DNA from 2 places in the Tepidibacillus sp. LV47 genome. Region 2 is predicted to be linked to the other one. Evidence: a T-box and tRNA genes for the amino acid it is inferred to sense, from the RefSeq annotation. Region 2 holds a T-box; the other holds one or more tRNA genes.

Region 1 (10,192 bases), on a different contig from region 2:
AAAAGTTTATTGCAGGAGAAACGTTTTTTTAATCGTTTTTAACATGAATTTATTGTAAAATAGAAGAAAAAGCGAGAGGAAGAACAATCATGAGTCAATTAATTGATCGTTTTGGGCGAATACATGATTACTTACGGATCTCGGTGACCGATCGCTGTAACCTTCGTTGCGTCTATTGCATGCCGCCTGAAGGGGTTCAATTCATTCCCCATAGTGAATTATTAACCTATGAGGACATCGAAAAAGTAGTGAAAGTAGCTGCCAAATTAGGAATACGAAAAATTCGGCTCACTGGCGGAGAGCCATTAGTCCGAAAAGACATAGAGATTCTTGTTGAAAAGTTAAGTAAAATTGAAGGAATTGAAGATATAGCCTTAACAACGAATGCGATTTTTTTGTCGCAAAAAGCACAAGCTCTCAAAAATGCTGGATTAACCCGTGTGAATATCAGTTTAGATTCTTTACGTCCTGAGCGATTTAAGGAAATTACCAGAGGTGGCCAACTAGAAAGAGTCTTAGAGGGAATTGACGCTGCTTTCCGCGTTGGCTTTCAACCGATTAAGATTAACACCGTACTGATGAGGGGCTTTAACGATGATGAGATCGGTGATTTTCTGAGATTAACCATCGATCAACCCCTTCAAGTTCGCTTTATTGAATATATGCCAATCGGTCATGCCGATGAGACTTGGAAAAATGGCTATTTATCATTGAATTTTGTCAAAGAAAAGGCAAAAGAACTTGGTTTTGAATTAGAAGAATCAGAAGGGGTATTTGGCAATGGTCCTTCAGAAAACTTTAGGGTTAAAGGATCCAAAGGATCAATCGGATTTATTCATCCTGTAAGTGATCATTTCTGTACAAATTGTAACCGTCTACGGTTAACATCGGATGGAAATATCAAGCCATGCCTATATTGGGAAGATGAACTTAATGTTAAACCATATCTAGACGATGAAGAAGAACTAAAACAAGTCTTTTTTCGGGCATTGAATATCAAACCGGAAAATCATGAGATGGCGAAAGTTTTACATAATGAAAAACAGACGAAAATGCCAACGATAAGACGAATGTCCCAAATAGGAGGTTAAGATGAGCGAACTCACCCATTTTAATACACAAGGTCGGGCCAAAATGGTCGATGTCAGTGAAAAACAAGTAACAAAACGGACGGCAGTAGCAAGGGGAACGATTCAGATGAAACCACAAACTCTTCAATTGATTCGCGAAGGGAAAATTGGGAAAGGGGATGTTCTTGCTGTGGCTCAAGTGGCTGGGATTATGGCAGCGAAAAAAACATCTGAAATCATCCCGATGTGCCATCCGATTCCTTTAACAGGAGTAGATATCTTCTTTGAGGAGAAAGGAGAAGATACCATTCAAGTGGAAGCCACTGTTAAGACGACCAATGTAACAGGCGTAGAGATGGAAGCTTTAACTGCAGTGAGCGTGGCGATGTTAACCATCTATGATATGTGTAAAGCAGTGGATAAAGAAATGGTACTAAAAGATACTTACCTTGTATCCAAGACTGGTGGGAAAAGTGGAGATTATTTAAGGAAAATGGAGGATTAGTATGACGATAAAGGTTGGAATCCTAACTCTCAGCGATAAAGGAGCAAGAGGCGAACGGGAAGATATCAGCGGCAAAGTGATTCATGAAATGGTAGCGACAATCAATGGTGAAGTGAAACAATATGATATTATCCCTGATGAACAAAAATTAATTGAAAAATATCTGATACGCTATGCGGATGAATATCAATTAGACCTCGTCTTAACGACGGGAGGCACGGGTCTAGCAAAGCGAGATGTTACACCTGAAGCCACACTTGCCGTGATCGATAAAGAGATTCCGGGTATGGCAGAAGAAATGAGAAGAGTATCAAGACAAAAAACTCCTCATGCGATGCTTTCCCGTGCCGTTGTTGGCTCAAGGGGAAATTGTCTCATTGTGAATCTGCCTGGAAGCCCCAAAGGAGTTCGTGAGAATCTTGAGGCGATTATTCAAGTCATCCCTCATGCCCTTGATATTTTACAAGGGAAAATGGGTGAACATCCCAAGAATTTTAAGTAAATAGTTTGAGGCATCCTAATTTCAGGGTGGTCATAATATCTGGTTTGGAGGAAAGAGATTTTGCTGGGAAGCCGTATTATTTGTGAAGGAAAATCTTTTAAAACTGAAGGAATCGTAAAATATGCTGAAGGGCATTTTATCGTTGTTGAAACCCCATTCGTAGAGAAAATTCAACTTGGGCAACCTTTACGTTGCCAAATTATTGAATATCAAAGCTCTCATTCCTTCCAAACGACAGCAGTTGGGAAGGATAACCATCATATTATCCTGACAGCCCCGCCAGAGATACGTGAACGTTGGATGATCACAAGAGAAAGTCTTCGCTTCCCAATTGATATTAAAGGAAAAATTTCTGCGGTTTCTTTTTCAGGCAAAAAACCTTTAGTCGAACTAGTGAAACCTTACATTGTACATATTCATGATATCAGTGAAGGTGGAATCGGTTTTTCTAGTAGCAATTATCTTCGTGAAGGATCATTGGCACAAATTTATTTTCAACTATTGGATCAAAAGGTGTATCTAGAAATGGAAATCGTTCAAAGTAAGTACCCTACAATTAGCCGAAGGTTCTATTATGGAGGGAAGTTTTACGATCGAAGTTCCCCTAGTTATCAAGTCATTCGCAACTATACCATTCAAGCACAATTAAAACGGATCATGAATCGAGAATATGGAGAAGGCTAATTGGATTATTTAACTAACAGGTAAGAGAAGGCTTCCTGAACTTTTTCTTTTGCCGCTAAGATAATGGCATCGGGGATTTGTTGATTCTTTCTTCTTGGGGAGATCATTTTAATTTGAAACTCTTGGCATTTATAAAAAGGCTCTTGTTGATGCTGATGAATCTCTTTAATGGGAATTTGCACTTCATATTGGGTTTTCGTGGATACATCTTCTATTCGCAACTGATAATAAGGTGAATCCTTCTTTCCCTTTCGGCGAAAACCTTGAGACTTAAAAACCCTATCAACGATTGAAGAAGGTTTGATAATTTTGGGAAGCGATTTTACATGAATATGCACACTTTATCCCCCTTAAATTCAGTTTTGTTAAATTTTGTTCCTATATGACTTCTATGTAGGGGAACTTGGCAACATTCGTGTTTTTTATGAAATGTTCACAAAAAGGAAGTGGTAAAGCTGGAACAGTTAAGAGCAGATTTACATACCCATAGTACAGTCTCTGACGGTCTGAATCCTCCTTCAGAAAATATAAAATTAGCAAAAGAGGCTGGTTTGATTGCTCTTGGAATCACCGATCATGATTCGGTGGCAGGTATCGATGAAGCGATTCAGATGGCGAATATAATGGGAATTGAGGCAATTCCAGGTATTGAAATTAGTACTGTTGAACAAGGTCAGGACGTCCATGTGTTGGGATATTTTATCCAATATAAAGATCAAAGGTTTTTAAAACAACTTAAGGAATTAGAAAAATTCAGAGATCGTCGAAACGCGATGATGATTGAAAAACTAAATGAACTTGGCATTGATATTAAAATGGAAGAGGTTTTGGCTAAAATTAGACGAGAAGATGCCAATGTAGGACGTCCCCATATCGCCGAAGTATTAATTGATAAAGGTATCGTTCAGACGATGGAAGAGGCTTTTGATTTATATCTTGGGAAAAATGGTCAAGCATACGTTAATCCCATTCGTATATCTCCAGAAGAAGGGGTCGATATTATCAAAGAAGCAGGGGGAGTTCCCATATTAGCACACCCTGGTATATATGATAACGACGAAATGGTCGTACGTTTAATCCGCTACGGAATCAAAGGCATTGAAGTCTATCATCCAGATCACAGTGAAGAAGATGAGAAAAAATATCAACAAATGGCAGACCAATATGGTATCCTAGCTACTGCTGGGTCTGATTTTCATGGTTCTAGAGGAGGCATAATGTTTCATGCGCCAATTGGTACTAAGACCGTTTCCTATGATATTGTTGAAAAAATGAAAGCGACGCTTTAGTTGGCCTCCACTTTTTTCTCCATGGCTATATGTTCAATATCTCTGATGGAAAAAGCATCATCTAATTCTTTTTGATTTGTGACTAATATATTTACTTTGTTCCTTTTAATAAAAAGGTTTGATGAACATTCCAAGATTCATTTTCCAGTTGATAACAAAGATGCACTCGATCAACAGGAAATTTCATATCATATTCTTTCATTTTTAAACGACCAAGTATGTCGTGTAATTCTTGTTCAGGAAGATCTTGAGCAATTGTTATATGGGGAGTAAATTTAAATTTAGGTTCCTGATTAAGAACTTGATGAATTAATTTTTCATGAAAGTCATAGATTACTTCATTTTTCTCAAAACCAAAATAAACGACAGGAGAGATCGGAAGAAATGTTCCAACTTTATTTATCCTTAATGTAAAAGGAGGAATCGTTTGTGCTACCTTTTCTATGCGTTCAGTTAGTTCTAAAACATTTTCCCATTCAAATGCATCAACGAGTTTGATATGAGGAGGAATCAGTGTGTAATGGGAATCATAACGCTTTCGCAAAGCATTCGCTCGATCCTGTACTTCTCTTGGTGGATAGATCACAATACTATATTTCATTATCAAGCCCCCCTTTTATATAAAAAGAAAGTGTACCTTTCTTATTAACGATATAAGAATATATTATCAAAAAAATAAGAATTGCGAAACATTCGCAGTGCATATAAATAATTATTTTTCTATAAGCTAATAATAAGCAATACCTTTTGTCATGGAGGGAAATCATTTGCTTATTTTTCTATTTTTTATCTTGCCTGTGATGTTTCTCGTAGGGCTTAGTTATGGAACTGCTTACCTTATTCAACGGATTAATCACAGTTTAGAAAACGAGTAAGTAGAGAATTTTCCATTATAAAGCATGGAAAATGATCGATAAATTCCCTATGTTCTGTGTTGATAAAACATGTTAAGATGAAAACAAGGGGGTGTTTTTTTGAAAAGAAAAGTACCAAGTAAAGAAGTAAAATCAGCAGCATTACAATGGTTGCAAGAGCGGGGAGTAACGATCGAAGATATTGCGAAGATTGTTTATGAAATGCAGGCACCATATAATTCGGAGCTTACTCTAGACCTGTGTGTTGAAAGCGTTTATAAGGTCTTGGAAAAAAGAGAAGTTCAACATGCTTTATTAGTTGGAATTGAGTTGGATCGATTGGCAGAAAAACATTTATTACAAGAACCATTGCAATCATTAATTGAATCAGATGAAGGTTTATTTGGTATCGACGAAACATTAGCTTTGGGTTCGGTTTTTGGTTATGGCAGTATTGCCGTTACTACATTTGGTCATTTAGATAAACAAAAAATGGGAATTATTAAAAAACTAGATACCAAAACGGGGAAAGGTATACATACTTTTTTAGATGACCTTGTTGCTGGAATTGCAGCATCAGCATCTGGTCGTCTTGCCCATCGTTTAAGAGATATGGAAGAAGTTGATCTTTTGGAAAATCAGAAAAACGTTGGTTAACATGCTTGGCAAAAATGAGCCAAGTTTTCTTTTTAAGCGGAGGAGGATATGATGCGATTATTTATTGCGATTAACATGGAGCACTCGATAAAGGATCAAGTTGGCAGCATTTTGCCTTCTTTAAAAAATAGATATAAAGGGCGATTTGTTCCAATAGAAAATTGGCATATCACAACTTTATTTTTAGGAGAGGTCGAAGAAGGAAAAATTCCCCTAATTGAACAGGCAATGAAAGAAGCGGTGAAGAAAATGGTGCCGTTTCAATTATGGGTTGAGGGGATTGGTGCTTTTCCGTCAATGGCAAAACCTAATATTTTATGGGCGGGAGTTCAAGGGGATTTACAGCCGCTACATCAATTATATCAACAATTAATAAAGGCAATTCGACCTCTAAAAATTAACTTTGATGCAAAACCTATTTTTACGCCTCATTTAACACTTGCAAGAAAAGTAATAATTCAACCCTCATCTAAAACGGAAGAGATTATATTAAAGACTACTCCTTGGACAGTAAATGCATTAGAACTTTATCAATCAATATTTACAAAGGATGGTGTTAAGTACAATCGTATTATAAAAACATATTTTTAAAATAAGGAATAAAAAGTGGCCACTCCTGTCAAAAATGATAGCAAAGGAGTGATCATCATGCACTATTATATGATTCAACCAGTGTATGATCAACCAGATGGCAGAACCATCGACTTATCTCTTGGAGATCATGCCATATCCAATATCATTGAATCTGCATACTGGACTGTTCAGGGAGAAACCAATGTTTATGATAAGTTTATTAACCATGAGCACAAAGATTTTTTTATTTTTGATACCATAGAGGCATTTAACAAGGCTGCAGATATTCTTGCGTTACATATGATTAATTTTAATACGAATATTGTTCAAAAATCGACACCAGAAGAAGCTGATTTTCAAACCGATAACAATTACTATAAAGTTATTGTTCCTGGTAAACCTGATGCAAAAGGTGGAAATAACTACTATCCACGAACTTATTACGATGAGTAAGCCTAGTAAATGGACAACAAGGATCAATGAAGATTGATAACGAAACGGATATCGGTACCAAGGAAATAGAGAATTTTTAGATAACGAAATGGGGAAATACGCTATACGTTTATAATTGTTAATAAAAGCTGTGGAAGTAGGATCCACAGCTTTTAATGTGCTGGTTAAGGTTACAGGTTTATTAATTTTTGAGAAATTTCATTTGTAAATTGTTGAAGGGCTTTTGCTTTTTGTTGTAATGTTTGTTGAATCTGAGTTTGATTCATGTTTGCATTGCTCAACTGATTATATTCTGTATTCATTTTACCAATTTCAAGCTGTAATTGATTGGTTAATTGTTGTAATTCTTGAAGTTTTTGTTGAACCGTTTGTTGCGTAAAGAGTTGGTTGATTTGTTGTGATTGTGTTGCCATATTTTGCATCACATTCGCTGGTGGATTAAAATATTGAATGAGTTGAGGATTAGCGGATTGTTGTTGGTTTTTTGCTTGTTGCAAAGAAGCAGTTTGTGATGCATTGATTTGCTCTGTAAGTTGTTGCTTGATTTGATTTGCTTTTGGAGATTGGTGAGCAATTTGCTTATCTTTCATTGTTTTTGGCAAAGAATAAACCCCCTTAACCAAGTGATCTGTCAGAGCACTGACAATATTAGTATGATAAAATCAAGAAGAATTCATTATTGACAAATGTTTCTTCTCTATGTACAATATCACTTGTCGATTAGATGATACGAATATCTAAAATATAAATTGTGAAAAAAAATTGCAAAAGTGTTTGAAATTATATATAATATAATTTGTCGTCGTTTTTAAACACCGCGGGGTGGAGCAGCTGGTAGCTCGTCGGGCTCATAACCCGAAGGTCGCAGGTTCAAATCCTGCCCCCGCAACCAATGAATAGGGAGCTGTGGTGTAGAGGCCTAACATGCCTGCCTGTCACGCAGGAGATCGCGGGTTCGAATCCCGTCAGCTCCGCCATTAAGGGCCTATAGCTCAGTTGGTAGAGCGGTCGGCTCATAACCGATTGGTCACAGGTTCGAGTCCTGTTGGGCCCACCATTTAATTGTCATGCCGGGGTGGCGGAATTGGCAGACGCACAGGACTTAAAATCCTGCGGTGGGTTGACTACCGTACCGGTTCAAGTCCGGTCCTCGGCACCATTTATACGAATACTAGATGTGACTCCGTAGCTCAGCTGGGAGAGCACCATCTTGACAGGGTGGGGGTCGCTGGTTCGAGCCCAGTCGGGGTCACCATACATAAAGCCAATAATGGCGCGGTTTCTCTTAACTTAGAGACCGCGCCTTTTATTATAGACGTGCCATTCTTTCTACATCAGACTCAAGTTTAAATACACGTCTGTTAAGCACTTGAAGCTCCGCATCTCGTTGGTCTAATTTATTGTTAATTGTTTGCAACATAGCCATAATATCTTCTGGTTGATTTTGTTCAATACGTTGAACAGTAGCCATGATTTCTTTTAATTCGGTCTTGATATTTTCAAACTGTTGATTTGTCTCATATTTTAACTGATTAATTTGCTCCTGTAACTGACTATTTTGTTCATGTAACTGATTAATTCGCTCATGAATTGGTTGTAATTCTTCTTTCAGCACTTCCCGTAATAAATTCTTTAAATTATCCATTTTGTTTCCCCTCATTTCCCAAACATCCATTTGATACTTTTATTATACTTTTTACTTATCCGTTACTCAATCAGTGTGGGACTGCACAACGGGTGAAAACCATCTTATTCTTCACTCGCGGGAAAACCGACGTCGGCAACAAAAGAAGTATGGGTGTACGATTTACGAACGAACATGCCTTCTTTCGGTAAGCGGAATCCGTTAACGAAAGAATATTTTTTCTTTTTTATCAGAAGATGAATTAAGAAATAAAGCAAAGGCAGATATTGCTCTACCTGCCTAATTTTCGTTTATTATATTGTTTGACGAATCGATTCAAGTTGTTTTTCGATTTGAGTAGATGGTTTTGAGGTTAATAAACTTACAATTGTTATTGCAAGCAAGCTTAACGCAAATCCTGGAATCATTTCATAAAGCTGATTCACCACGGGAAGTTTTGGCCAAATAACAACGGTAAGGGCTCCAATAACCATCCCCGCTAAAGCCCCCCATTTGGTCATCCGCTTCCAATATAGGCTGAGTAAGATGACTGGGCCAAATGAAGCACCAAAACCAGCCCAAGCATAACCAACAAGATTAAGAATTGTATTGTTTTTCGTCCATGCTAAAGCTAAGGCAATAATGGCGACAAGGAAAACGAAAAAGCGACCTAAGAAAACAAGCTCCTTATCTGAAGCGTTGCGTCGAAAAAACGATTTATATAAGTCTTCCGTTAAAGAACTGGAAGTGACAAGAAGCTGGGAAGAGATTGTACTCATAATCGCTGCGAGAATCGCAGAAATTAAGAAACCAGTAAGAAATGGGTGAAATAAGAGTTGTCCTAATTTAATAAATACCGTTTCAGGATCGTCTAATTTAAGCCCATGAATGTGGAAATAAGCAATACCAACAAGACCGGTAAACATTGCTCCTACTGTAGAAAAAATCATCCACCCCATGCCAATTCGACGGGCTTTTTTAATTTCTTTAACAGATGTAATCGCCATAAAACGAACAATAATATGTGGTTGGCCAAAATATCCTAATCCCCAAGCGAAAAGGGAGATGATGCCAACAAAGCTCGTTCCTTTAAAAATATCTAATAAGGAAGGATCGATTGAATGAATAATACGAAACGTATCGTTAATACTTCCTGTATGATAAATCGTTACAACAGGAACCATAATTAATGCAGTAATCATAATTAGTCCTTGAACGAAATCAGTCCAACTCACTGCAAGGAATCCACCAAATAAAGTATAAGCCATGACTACAATAGCAATAATCCACAAGCCAGTATGGTAATCAATACCGAAGATACTATGGAATAATACGCCCCCAGATACCATTCCAGCGGATACGTAAAAAGTGAAAAACAACATAATAACTAGGCCTGAAACGAAACGTAAAATTTTCGCATGATCTTCAAAACGTTTTTCCAAATATCCAGGAATGGTAATCGAATTATTCATCTCTGTAAAAGCTCTTAAACGGGGTGCTACATACAGCCAGTTTGCCCAAGCTCCAAGAGTTAGACCGATTACAATCCAAGATGCACTAACTCCGCTTGCAAACATAGCCCCTGGTAATCCCATCATCAGCCAACCGCTCATGTCAGAAGCCCCTGCACTAAGTGCAGTAACAGCTGGTCCTAATGTTCGTCCACCAAGCATGTAATCAGATAAATCTGCCGTCCGTTTATAGGCATAATACCCAATATAAAGCATGAGTACCATGTATACGATTACCGAAAAAATAACCATTCATTTACCCCCTTTTTCATGAGTATAAAGAATATATCGATGCAAATTATATCATTAATTTTTTAGAAACTATACTATTTTAATTTGTTTAATTTATATTTTGGGAAAAGGAATATAATGCTAAAAATAATAAAATGGAGCGGTCTAAAAAGTCCATTTAAGTTGAAAATCCGCCAAAATTAAACCCCAAAGAATGTTGATTTTACAGCATTCTTTGG
Region 2 (10,192 bases):
AGAGAAGTCGTTATTCCAATTTCTCGAAGGCTATCAAGAGATGATGCCACTAGATAAAGAGGAGAAACTGTGGATTCTAACCTATATCACATTTCCCCATCATCTTTGGAAATTTCTATACATGTGCTATTTAAGTGGTTTACAGCAAAAGAGATTTATAGATGAACAACAATATTTTCAATTGATCGATTTACAAAAACAACTAGAGCAATTATATCGTACACTTTATCAATATTTTCGACTTTAGTGCAACCCTCAACCCATAAACACTGCTTTTAAAGGGGGCCTAATGATGTCACATATAAATGGCCTAGAAAGGACAGGTATCCATCCCCACGTATTTCAGGAATACGATTTTTTGATAGAAAAAGCTGAAATGCACCATTCTACTATTAAACTTACCACTCAATTAGGAGAATTTTCCGTAAAAAAAACAAAGATGAAACCAGATCAACTCGATCGTATGATTGAAGTATTAGGGTATTTAGACACTCAAAATTTTTTAGTGAATCAAATCGTCAAAAATAAATTTGGCGATCCTTATATACCTGTGAAAGATGGGCTTGTCTATGTAAAAAAATGGGTAGAGGGGAAACATCTAAAACTTAATTCTCATCCCCACTTTTTAGCAGCCATAATGGTTATGGCCAAACTGCACAAATTGGGATTAAATTTTTCACCTCGGAATTCTTCTCATTACCCAAGTATGAATGAAATTCAGATTCTAAATACTTGGAAACAGCGAATGATCTGGATCAAAAAATACCACAAACAATTAAAACGAAAGTCAGGTTTAACGACATTTGAACATGTACTATCTACCTATATTCCTTTTTTAAAAGACTGGGCTGAAGAAGCGATTGAACAATTAGAGCAATGGGTGATTGAATATCATTCGATTAGGGACTTAAGAAGAACCATTTGTCATGGGAATTATCATCATCGAAACTTAATCCTTCATCAAGAGAAAATCGTCGTGTTAGATTTTCATGGAGTCTCTTATGACACCCCTGTTCGGGATATCGCCCCATTTATACGCCGATATATTTTAAATAAGGAAAACCGTACCTGGGCTTTTGAGTGGTTAGAAGCTTATCAAAACATTATGCCTTTAAACCAAGCAGAAAAAAGCTTGCTAGCTATTTTTCTCCTTTTCCCTGAACGGATGTTTTCTTTCATCAAAAAATATGAAGAGAAAGGAAAACATGGATCGGAAGAACATGATCTAAAGAAACTACAGGTTCGCTGGGCACAGATGCGAGAATTGATTTGGTTTATTGATCAATATCTCAAATGATGTTCATCATAATGCTAATATAGACGATAAAAAATAAAAATAGGATAAACACGTCAAAAGGTGTTGGAAAGAATACCGTTCGTAAAAACTGAAGAACAATTAAAGGGAATAAAATCACGCGAAATGCTTCGCGAAATTTTTTGTATTTATTCATGGTACTCACTCCTACCAAGATTTCTATCCATATGTTATGCTAAAATTTGTATATCCGTTCCCTTGATCTCAGATTGGAAGGGGATTTGACTTTAGATAGAATACTGTTTACAATATTAGATAAACGAATAAATATTCTACAAAGATACTTTTAAAAAACGATGATCGGGAGGAGTAAGTAACCCTTTCCTTTAAGAGAGGGAAACTCTTGGCTGAAAGGTTTCCCAAGGAAAAGTTACTGAAGGTCGCCCTGTAGTTATCCATTTGAAGTAGGAGTAAAATGGATCGGAATCATTCCGTTATCAGATTGAGTGCATGAGAGAGGGATCTTCTCATGAACAAAGGTGGTACCGCGAACTCTTTTCGTCCTTTGAGATGAAAAGAGTTTTTTATTTAATATAAATACACTCCCAAAAGTCGCTGCTTTTACAATACCCAAATCTAAATAAACACGTGTAAATCCAACATGAAAAAGACTTAAAAAAATGGAGGAGTAAGAAATGGCGGAAAATCTCGAATTGCAAATTTCTACAACTTATGATCCAAAAGATATAGAAAAAAAATGGAGTCAGTTTTGGTTAGAACATGATTTCTTTCAAGCAGGAAAAGACCTAAGCAAACCACCCTATTCCGTTGTGATTCCACCCCCAAACGTTACAGGGATGTTACATATTGGACATGCATTAGATTTTACATTGCAGGATATCATTGTTCGAATGAAAAGAATGCAAGGTTATGATACCCTTTGGTTGCCTGGAACCGACCATGCAGGGATTGCGACTCAAGCAAAGGTAGAAGCCAAACTTCGCCAAGAAGGGATCAGCCGTCATGAACTTGGTCGGGAAAAATTTCTCGAACATGTTTGGGAATGGAAAGAAAAGTATGCGAACCGTATCCATGAGCAATGGGCAAAATTAGGTTTGTCTCTTGATTATTCTCGTGAGCGCTTTACCCTTGATGAAGGACTTTCAAAAGCCGTTCGCAAAGTGTTTGTTAGCCTCTATGAGAAAGGTCTTATCTATCGTGGAGAATATATCATCAACTGGGATCCTGAAGCAAGAACTGCTCTATCAGACATTGAAGTAGAGTATAAGGAAATCAAAGGTGCCCTCTATCATATGCGGTATCCTTTAAAGGACGGAAGTGGTTATATTGTTGTTGCAACCACTCGTCCAGAAACGATGTTAGGAGATACTGCTGTTGCTGTCCATCCAGAAGATAAGAGGTATCAACACTTAATTGGTAAAACAGTGGTTCTTCCAATTGTAGGTAGAGAAATACCAATCATTGCCGATGAGTATGTGGATCGCGAATTTGGTAGCGGTGCTGTGAAGATTACTCCTGCTCATGACCCCAATGACTTTGAAATTGGCTTGCGTCATAATTTACCAAGAATCCTTGTCATGGATGAAGCGGGCAGGATGAACGAAAATGCAGGCAAATATCAAGGACTTGACCGTTTTGAGTGTCGAAAACAAATCGTCAAAGACCTTCAAGAACAAGGTGTTTTGTTTAAAATTGAAGAACACATTCATTCAGTTGGCCACAGTCAACGTACGGGAGCGGTGATCGAGCCATATTTATCGACACAATGGTTTGTAAAAATGAAGCCTCTAGCTGAACAAGCGATCAAACGGCAAAAGAGTGGCAATGGGGTACAGTTCGTACCTGAACGCTTTGAAAAAATCTATCTCAATTGGATTGAAAATGTTCGCGATTGGTGTATTTCTAGACAACTTTGGTGGGGACACCGTATCCCTGCATGGTATTGTGAAAATTGTGGGGAGACGATTGTTTCTATGGAGGATCCAACGACTTGTACAAGTTGCGGTCATGACCATTTAAAACAAGACGAAGATGTTTTAGATACTTGGTTCAGTTCTGCCTTGTGGCCATTTTCAACGATGGGTTGGCCTGAAAAGACGGCTGATCTTAACCGGTACTATCCAACCAATCTTCTAGTAACTGGTTATGATATTATTTTCTTCTGGGTTGCTCGAATGATCTTCACTGCCCTTGAGTTCACTGGCGAAAATCCATTTAAAGAAGTTTATATTCATGGGTTAGTTAGAGATAGTGAAGGGAGAAAAATGTCCAAATCCCTTGGAAACGGGATTGATCCCATCGAAGTGATTGAGCAGTATGGTGCTGATGCACTTCGTTTCATGATCTCAACAGGAAGTACACCTGGGCAAGATCTCAGGTTTCATTTTGAACGGGTGGAAGCGGCCCGCAACTTTGCTAATAAGATTTGGAATGCTTCTCGTTTTACTATTATGAATTTAGGTGACTTCAAGATAGAAGATATGGACCTTAGTGGCCCATTAACAACAGCAGATCATTGGATTTTGCATCGCTTGAATGAAACCATCAAGGATGTCACTCGTTTATTAGATCAGTATGATTTTGGTGAGGCTGGAAGAATTTTAACCCACTTTATTTGGGATGAATTCTGTGATTGGTATATTGAATTATCCAAGTTGTCTTTATATGGGGATGATGAAACAGCGAAAAAGACAACCAAATCCGTCTTAACCTATGTTCTCGATCATACCTTACGCTTATTACACCCATATATGCCGTTTATTACGGAAGAAATCTGGCAACATCTTCCTCATGAAGGTGAGAGCATTTCCGTAGCCAAATGGCCTGAATACCGTAAAGAATTCGTCAATGAGCAAGCGGCAAAAGAGATGACCTTATTAATGGAAGTAATTCGTTCTGTTCGTAATATTCGGGCTGAAGTGAATGTACCATTAAGTAAAAAGGTTCAATTAATCATCAAACCAACGAATGAAGAAAACAAGGCAGTTTTAAATAAGGGTATTCGTTATATTGAGCGTTTCTGTAATCCCGAAACTTTAGAGATTTCAACGAATGTAGAACCACCTGAAAAAGCCATGTCTGCTGTTGTGACCGGTGCAGAAATCTATCTTCCATTAGCAGGATTAATCGATATTGAACAGGAAATGAAACGGTTAGAAAAAGAACTAGAAATACTGAACTTTGAAGTAGAACGAGTTCAAAAGAAATTGTCCAATTCAGGATTTATTTCCAAAGCTCCTGCTGATGTTGTAGCTAAAGAAAGAGAAAAAGAAAAGGATTACCTTGAAAAACGGGAAAAAGTCCTGACAAGGATTCAAGAATTAAAAGGTTAAACGAGAAAAAGGGCGTTTTTAGGAGTGTTTTCCTATTCATAAAGATTTAGTAAAATCATACTATATTGAAGAGGATGGGGGAAAATGGGGAACGTTCTAGTCAAAACAAAAGAAGAAGCGATCTCTTGGATTCATGGCCGGGAGAAAGTAGGAATAAAGCCTGGTCTTGAGCGAATGGAATGGATGTTAGAGCGGGTTGGCCATCCAGAGCGCCATCTAAAGTTTGTTCATGTAGCAGGAACGAATGGAAAGGGTTCAACCGTTAGCTTTATCAGCCATGTCCTTCGTAGAAGCGGGTATACCGTTGGTACATTTACATCACCATACTTAATTGATTTTACCAATCGGATTCAAGTGAATGGTGAAGATATTTCGGGAAAAGATCTGGTTGCTATCCTCAACCAGGTCATTCCCCTAGCTGAAGAGTTAGAGCAAAGCGAGTTAGGTGGTCCCAGTGAGTTTGAAGTGATCACCATGGTTGCAATCCTCTATTTTAGTCAAATCGCAAAACCTGATATTATTATTTGGGAAACAGGTTTAGGTGGACGGTTAGATTCAACAAATGTCGTGTATCCCCTTGTATCCGTCATTACCAATATCGGCTATGATCATATGGAGTATCTTGGAAGTGATTTAAAACAGATCGCAAAGGAAAAAGCAGGGATTATTAAATCGGGCGTTCCTGTTGTGTCAGGTGTGGAACAAGAAGAAGCAAAAGCGGTGATCTATGAAGTGGCTAAGGCAAAAAAGGCTACCGTCTATCAGCTTGGTGAACAATTTTCCACCGTCATAAATAAAATACATCATAGCGGAAGCAAATTCGATTTTCAAGATATATTCTTAACTATGCCGAACATTGAAATTTCCATGATTGGATCACATCAAATCAAAAATGCTGCCATTGCACTTATGACCCTTGAAATATTACGTCAATATTATGCATTTTACATTGAAGAAGATTCCGTTTATACTGGAATGAAGCATACCTTTTGGCCTGGTCGGCTTGAGAAGGTGTTAGAGAATCCTCTAGTGATCTTAGATGGTGCTCATAATCCAGAAGGAGCAGAAAGTTTAGCTGAGGCGATTCACTTATTTAACTACAAACGGCTTATTTTAGTCACTGGGATTCTAAAAGATAAAGCGATTCAACAATTTTATCAACCACTTCTGCCATTAGCGGATGAACTGATCATTACTGAACCAAAGTTTCCACGGGCTAAGGAAGCTTTAGAAGTGGCAAAAATCGTTCATTCGATTGGTGGGGCAAGCCATGTTCTTGTACAAGAGAATTGGAAAGATGCAGTTGATATGGCGATTCAAGAGGCAAATAAGGATGATTTAGTCATAATTACAGGTTCTTTGTATCTGATATCCGATGTTAGGAAATATATACTTGAACATTATAAAAAGAGTTAAAGGGTTGGTGAATAAGGTGAATAAGTCACAACGAGTACATTTTATTGGGATCGGTGGCTATGGAATGAGCGCGATTGCACGAGTCATGCTTGATATGGGTTATCAGGTGAGTGGCTCAGATATCGCTAAAAAGGAACTCACGGAAAAACTCCGTGCTAGGGGGGCTAATATTTTCATTGGTCATCAAGAATCAAACATCGCCGGTGCAGATTTAGTGGTTTTTTCCACCGATATCCCAAAAAATAATGTAGAATTATTGGCGGCAGAAAGACGAAATATTCCCCTTATTCACAGGTCGGAAATGCTCGCTCGTTTATTAAATGCAAAAAAAGGAATCGCTGTTGCTGGTGCTCATGGAAAAACTACAACTTCTTCGATGATTGCCTTAATCATGGAAAGAAATCATCTCGATCCTACTTTTGTCATTGGCGGAGAAGTGATAAATATGGGGAGCAATGCAAAAGCTGGCAAAGGGGATTTTGTCGTAGCAGAAGCTGATGAAAGTGATGGTAGTTTTTTACAATATTATCCTTATATTGCCGTTGTGACGAATATCGAAGCCGATCATTTAGAAAACTATGACGGTAAATTTGAAAATTTGAAAAAGGCTTATTTTACATTCTTACAACAGATAAAACCCGATGGTTTTGCTGTATTAGGATATGATGATCCTTCGATTCAAGGGATGTTACCTGAACTAACGGGAAAAGTCATCACCTTTGGACTAGATCAAAAGGCAGACATGGTGGCAAAGGATTTACAATTTGTCGATCGCAGCTCGTCCTTTACTGCAGTCTACCGAGGAAAGACTCTAGGGAGGGTCCAATTATCTGTTCCTGGTAAACATAATGTATTAAATGCTTTAGCTGCATTAGTTGTTGGATTAGAGACAGGAATTTCGTTTACAGGAATTGCAGAGGCTTTACAGGAATTTACTGGTGCGAAACGAAGATTTCAAGTGATTGGAGAGTATAATCAAATGACCGTTATAGACGATTATGCTCACCATCCTACCGAAATTCAAGCAACAATTAGTGCAGCAAAAGCAACAGGGAAACGCATTATTGCTGTTTTTCAACCCCAACGATACACAAGGACATTTTTCTTATTAGATGCCTTTAGTCGTGCTTTTTCCGAAGCCGATGAAGTGGTGATTACCAATATTTATTCTCCTGCTGGTGATCGACAAATTGAAGGAATTGATGCAAAGAAGTTGGTTGAATTAATTAAGAAAAATAGTAATGAAAATGTGAAGTTTTTCCCTACTAAAGAAGAAGTGTTAGAATATTTAAAAGAAGTGGCAAAACCAAATGATCTCATCCTAACAATGGGGGCAGGAGATATTTGGAAGGTAGCTTATCAACTCGCTGAGTTTTGGAAGGAAAAAAAGAAAGAGAGAGAAAAAAAATAAGCTACGATATAATCGGAAAAGAATATTTCTCCACAAAAAAGTGACTCGTAACGCATGTCACTTTTTTTGTATTATCAAATAACTTTTCAAAAATATTTCATTCTCTATAAAAATAAGAAATGATATGATAGACCTATGAAGTTAGACTTATTTTGCTAAAAAGGGGGCTTCAAGATGAAAGAAAAACAGTTCGGTGATTTTTTGGAAAAAAGGATGATACACAAACAATGCAAGAAATGAAAAAGGGAGAAATTCCAATGGAAATGATGCCTGCTAAGAAAATGAGAAAACGCATTGGTGATCTGCTTGTCGAAGCGGGAATCATTACCAAAGCTCAACTTGAAGAAGCTCTTCATGAACAAAAAAAATCAAAAAAAAGGCTAGGAGATATCCTGATTGACAAAGGCTATGTTACCGAACAACAAATGATTGAGGTCCTCGAATTTCAATTAGGAATTCCCCATGTGAGCCTTTACCGCTATCCAATCGATCGTAATCTTATCCAGATTATCCCTGAAAAATTAGCAATTAATTACCAAGTGATTCCAATTAAAAAGATTGGAAATAAATTGGTAATTGCGATGGCAGATCCCCTAGATTATTATTCAATTGAAGATTTAAGAATGACCACAGGTTTTCAAATTGAACCGGTCATTGCGACAAAAGAAGAATTATCTAGGGCGATTGATCGTTACTATGGGATTCAAGAAACGGTAAATGAGATTATGCAAAATCTTCCAAAAGAGGAAGAAATGGATGAACAGTTGCAATCCGAAGATGCTCCAGTGAGCCGAATGGTCAACCAAATCATTCAAAATGCGGTGAAACAACGAGCAAGTGACATTCACTTTGACCCCCAAGAAAACGAACTTAGGGTACGGTTTCGAATTGATGGTCAAATACGCACAGAACAATTTTTGCCAAAACACATGCAAGGCATCATTACGTCAAGGTTAAAAATTATGGCGCAATTAAATATTGCCGAAAAACGTTTGCCACAAGATGGTAGAATTCAGATAGAAGTGGATGGTCGCCCTATTGATATTCGAATTTCTACATTACCTACTGTTTATGGTGAGAAAATCGTACTACGGATCTTAGATTTAAGTCAGGCTATTAAACAAATCGAACAAATTGGTTTTTCCAAAACCAATGCGGAAAAGTTTCGGAAAATGATTCATAAGACGTATGGCATCATCCTAATCACAGGGCCTACAGGTAGTGGGAAAACATCCACACTGTATGCAGCATTAAATGAGTTAAATCGTGAAGATGTCAATATTATTACCGTAGAGGACCCAGTGGAATATCGAATTGCTGGGATCAACCAAGTCCAAGTAAATGAAAAAACAGGCCTTACCTTTGCAAGAGGATTACGTTCCATTCTTCGCCAAGACCCAAACATTATCATGGTTGGTGAGATTCGCGATCTGGAGACGGCAGAAATTGCAATTCGTGCGGCTTTGACTGGACATCTTGTTTTAAGCACGATCCATACCAATGATGCCGTCACAACAGTTACCCGTTTAATCGATATGGGCATTGAACCATTTTTAGTATCATCTGCGGTAACAGGTGTTGTCGGTCAACGATTGGTGCGCAGAATCTGTACGGATTGTGCTGTTCCATATGAACCAAGCGTAGAAGAGAAGCAGATTCTTGAAGAATATCGGATCGAAGTGACACAGCTTCTGAAAGGAAAAGGGTGTGTCAAATGTAATCAAACCGGTTATAGAGGACGCACCGCTATTCAAGAATTATTAATTTTAGACGATCGATTGAAACAGATGGTGATTGAAAAACAACCTGATTCTGTATACCGTCAATACCTAAAAGAAAATGGATTTACGACAATGTTTGAAGATGGTCTTGAAAAAGTGAAACAAGGTTTAACAACAATCTCAGAGGTTATACGAGCAACCTCCAAGGACTAAAGGAGATGAACCATGTATACCATCGAGGAATTGATGAAAGAGGCTTTTGAAAAAAAAGCCTCTGATCTTCACCTTACCGTCGGAGCAAAACCAACGTATCGAATTAACGGGAAATTAACACCGGTTGATGTTCCCCCTCTTACACCAAATGACACGGTAAATTATCTAAAAGCAATCACGACAGAGGCCCAATATCAAGATTTTTTGCAAAAAGGAGAAATTGATTTCTCTTATGGTTTAGCAGGAATCTCTCGTTTTCGAGTGAATGCGTACCAACAAAGGGGAACAGTTAGTCTTGCGATTCGTGTAATCCCAACAACAATTCCTTCATTGGAAAGTTTGGGAGTACCTAATGTAGTTCATTCTCTTGTCGAAAAACCACAAGGACTTGTTCTTGTAACCGGTCCGACTGGCAGTGGGAAATCTACCACTCTTGCGGCAATGATCGATCACATTAACCAAACCCAATATAAACATGTGATTACCTTAGAAGACCCTATTGAATATCTCCATCGACATGGAAAATCATTGATCGATCAACGGGAAATTGGCGTCGATTCATCAAGTTTTGCAACAGCTTTGCGAGCTGCATTACGCCAAGACCCAGATGTGATTCTAGTCGGTGAGATGCGAGATCTTGAAACGATTTCAACTGCGATTACGGCTGCAGAGACAGGCCATTTAGTTTTAGCAACATTACATACATCAGGGGCTGCGAATACGATTGATCGAATCATTGATGTCTTTCCTGCTCATCAACAGCCACAAATTCGTTTGCAATTAGCATCGGTGCTATTAGGAATCATTTCTCAACGGTTATTAC

The links. The T-box of region 2 lies ahead of ACMW72_RS07170 (valine--tRNA ligase). A T-box ahead of a tRNA ligase gene usually reads a tRNA of that ligase, here a tRNA-Val.
Region 1: it has a tRNA-Val gene. The T-box ahead of ACMW72_RS07170 (valine--tRNA ligase) is inferred to sense a tRNA for this amino acid. The anticodon was not compared.

What each region holds. Positions count from the first base shown of each region.
Region 1 is NZ_JBLWIF010000001.1:393,504-403,695, reverse strand. Features, by position in the region: gene ACMW72_RS02055 (ATP-binding cassette domain-containing protein) at 1-32, shown strand, start outside; gene moaA (GTP 3',8-cyclase MoaA) at 90-1,091, shown strand; gene moaC (cyclic pyranopterin monophosphate synthase MoaC) at 1,093-1,575, shown strand; gene mog (molybdopterin adenylyltransferase) at 1,577-2,077, shown strand; gene ACMW72_RS02035 (PilZ domain-containing protein) at 2,138-2,761, shown strand; gene ACMW72_RS02030 (hypothetical protein) at 2,767-3,099, opposite strand; gene ACMW72_RS02025 (PHP domain-containing protein) at 3,208-4,050, shown strand; gene ACMW72_RS02020 (2'-5' RNA ligase family protein) at 4,142-4,651, opposite strand; gene ACMW72_RS02015 (phosphatidylglycerophosphatase A) at 5,025-5,561, shown strand; gene thpR (RNA 2',3'-cyclic phosphodiesterase) at 5,613-6,152, shown strand; gene ACMW72_RS02005 (hypothetical protein) at 6,210-6,587, shown strand; gene ACMW72_RS02000 (hypothetical protein) at 6,758-7,189, opposite strand; tRNA gene ACMW72_RS01995 (tRNA-Met) at 7,404-7,479, shown strand; tRNA gene ACMW72_RS01990 (tRNA-Asp) at 7,488-7,564, shown strand; tRNA gene ACMW72_RS01985 (tRNA-Ile) at 7,569-7,644, shown strand; tRNA gene ACMW72_RS01980 (tRNA-Leu) at 7,657-7,746, shown strand; tRNA gene ACMW72_RS01975 (tRNA-Val) at 7,767-7,842, shown strand; gene ACMW72_RS01970 (hypothetical protein) at 7,897-8,247, opposite strand; partial or broken gene ACMW72_RS01965 (SAM-dependent methyltransferase) at 8,316-8,466, shown strand; gene putP (sodium/proline symporter PutP) at 8,526-9,974, opposite strand.
Region 2 is NZ_JBLWIF010000005.1:7,639-17,830, reverse strand. Features, by position in the region: gene ACMW72_RS07185 (phosphotransferase) at 1-247, shown strand, start outside; gene ACMW72_RS07180 (phosphotransferase) at 293-1,297, shown strand; gene ACMW72_RS07175 (hypothetical protein) at 1,290-1,451, opposite strand; T-box leader at 1,603-1,824, shown strand; gene ACMW72_RS07170 (valine--tRNA ligase) at 1,951-4,608, shown strand; gene ACMW72_RS07165 (bifunctional folylpolyglutamate synthase/dihydrofolate synthase) at 4,693-6,024, shown strand; gene murC (UDP-N-acetylmuramate--L-alanine ligase) at 6,041-7,435, shown strand; gene ACMW72_RS07155 (GspE/PulE family protein) at 7,702-9,369, shown strand; gene ACMW72_RS07150 (type IV pilus twitching motility protein PilT) at 9,382-10,192, shown strand, end outside.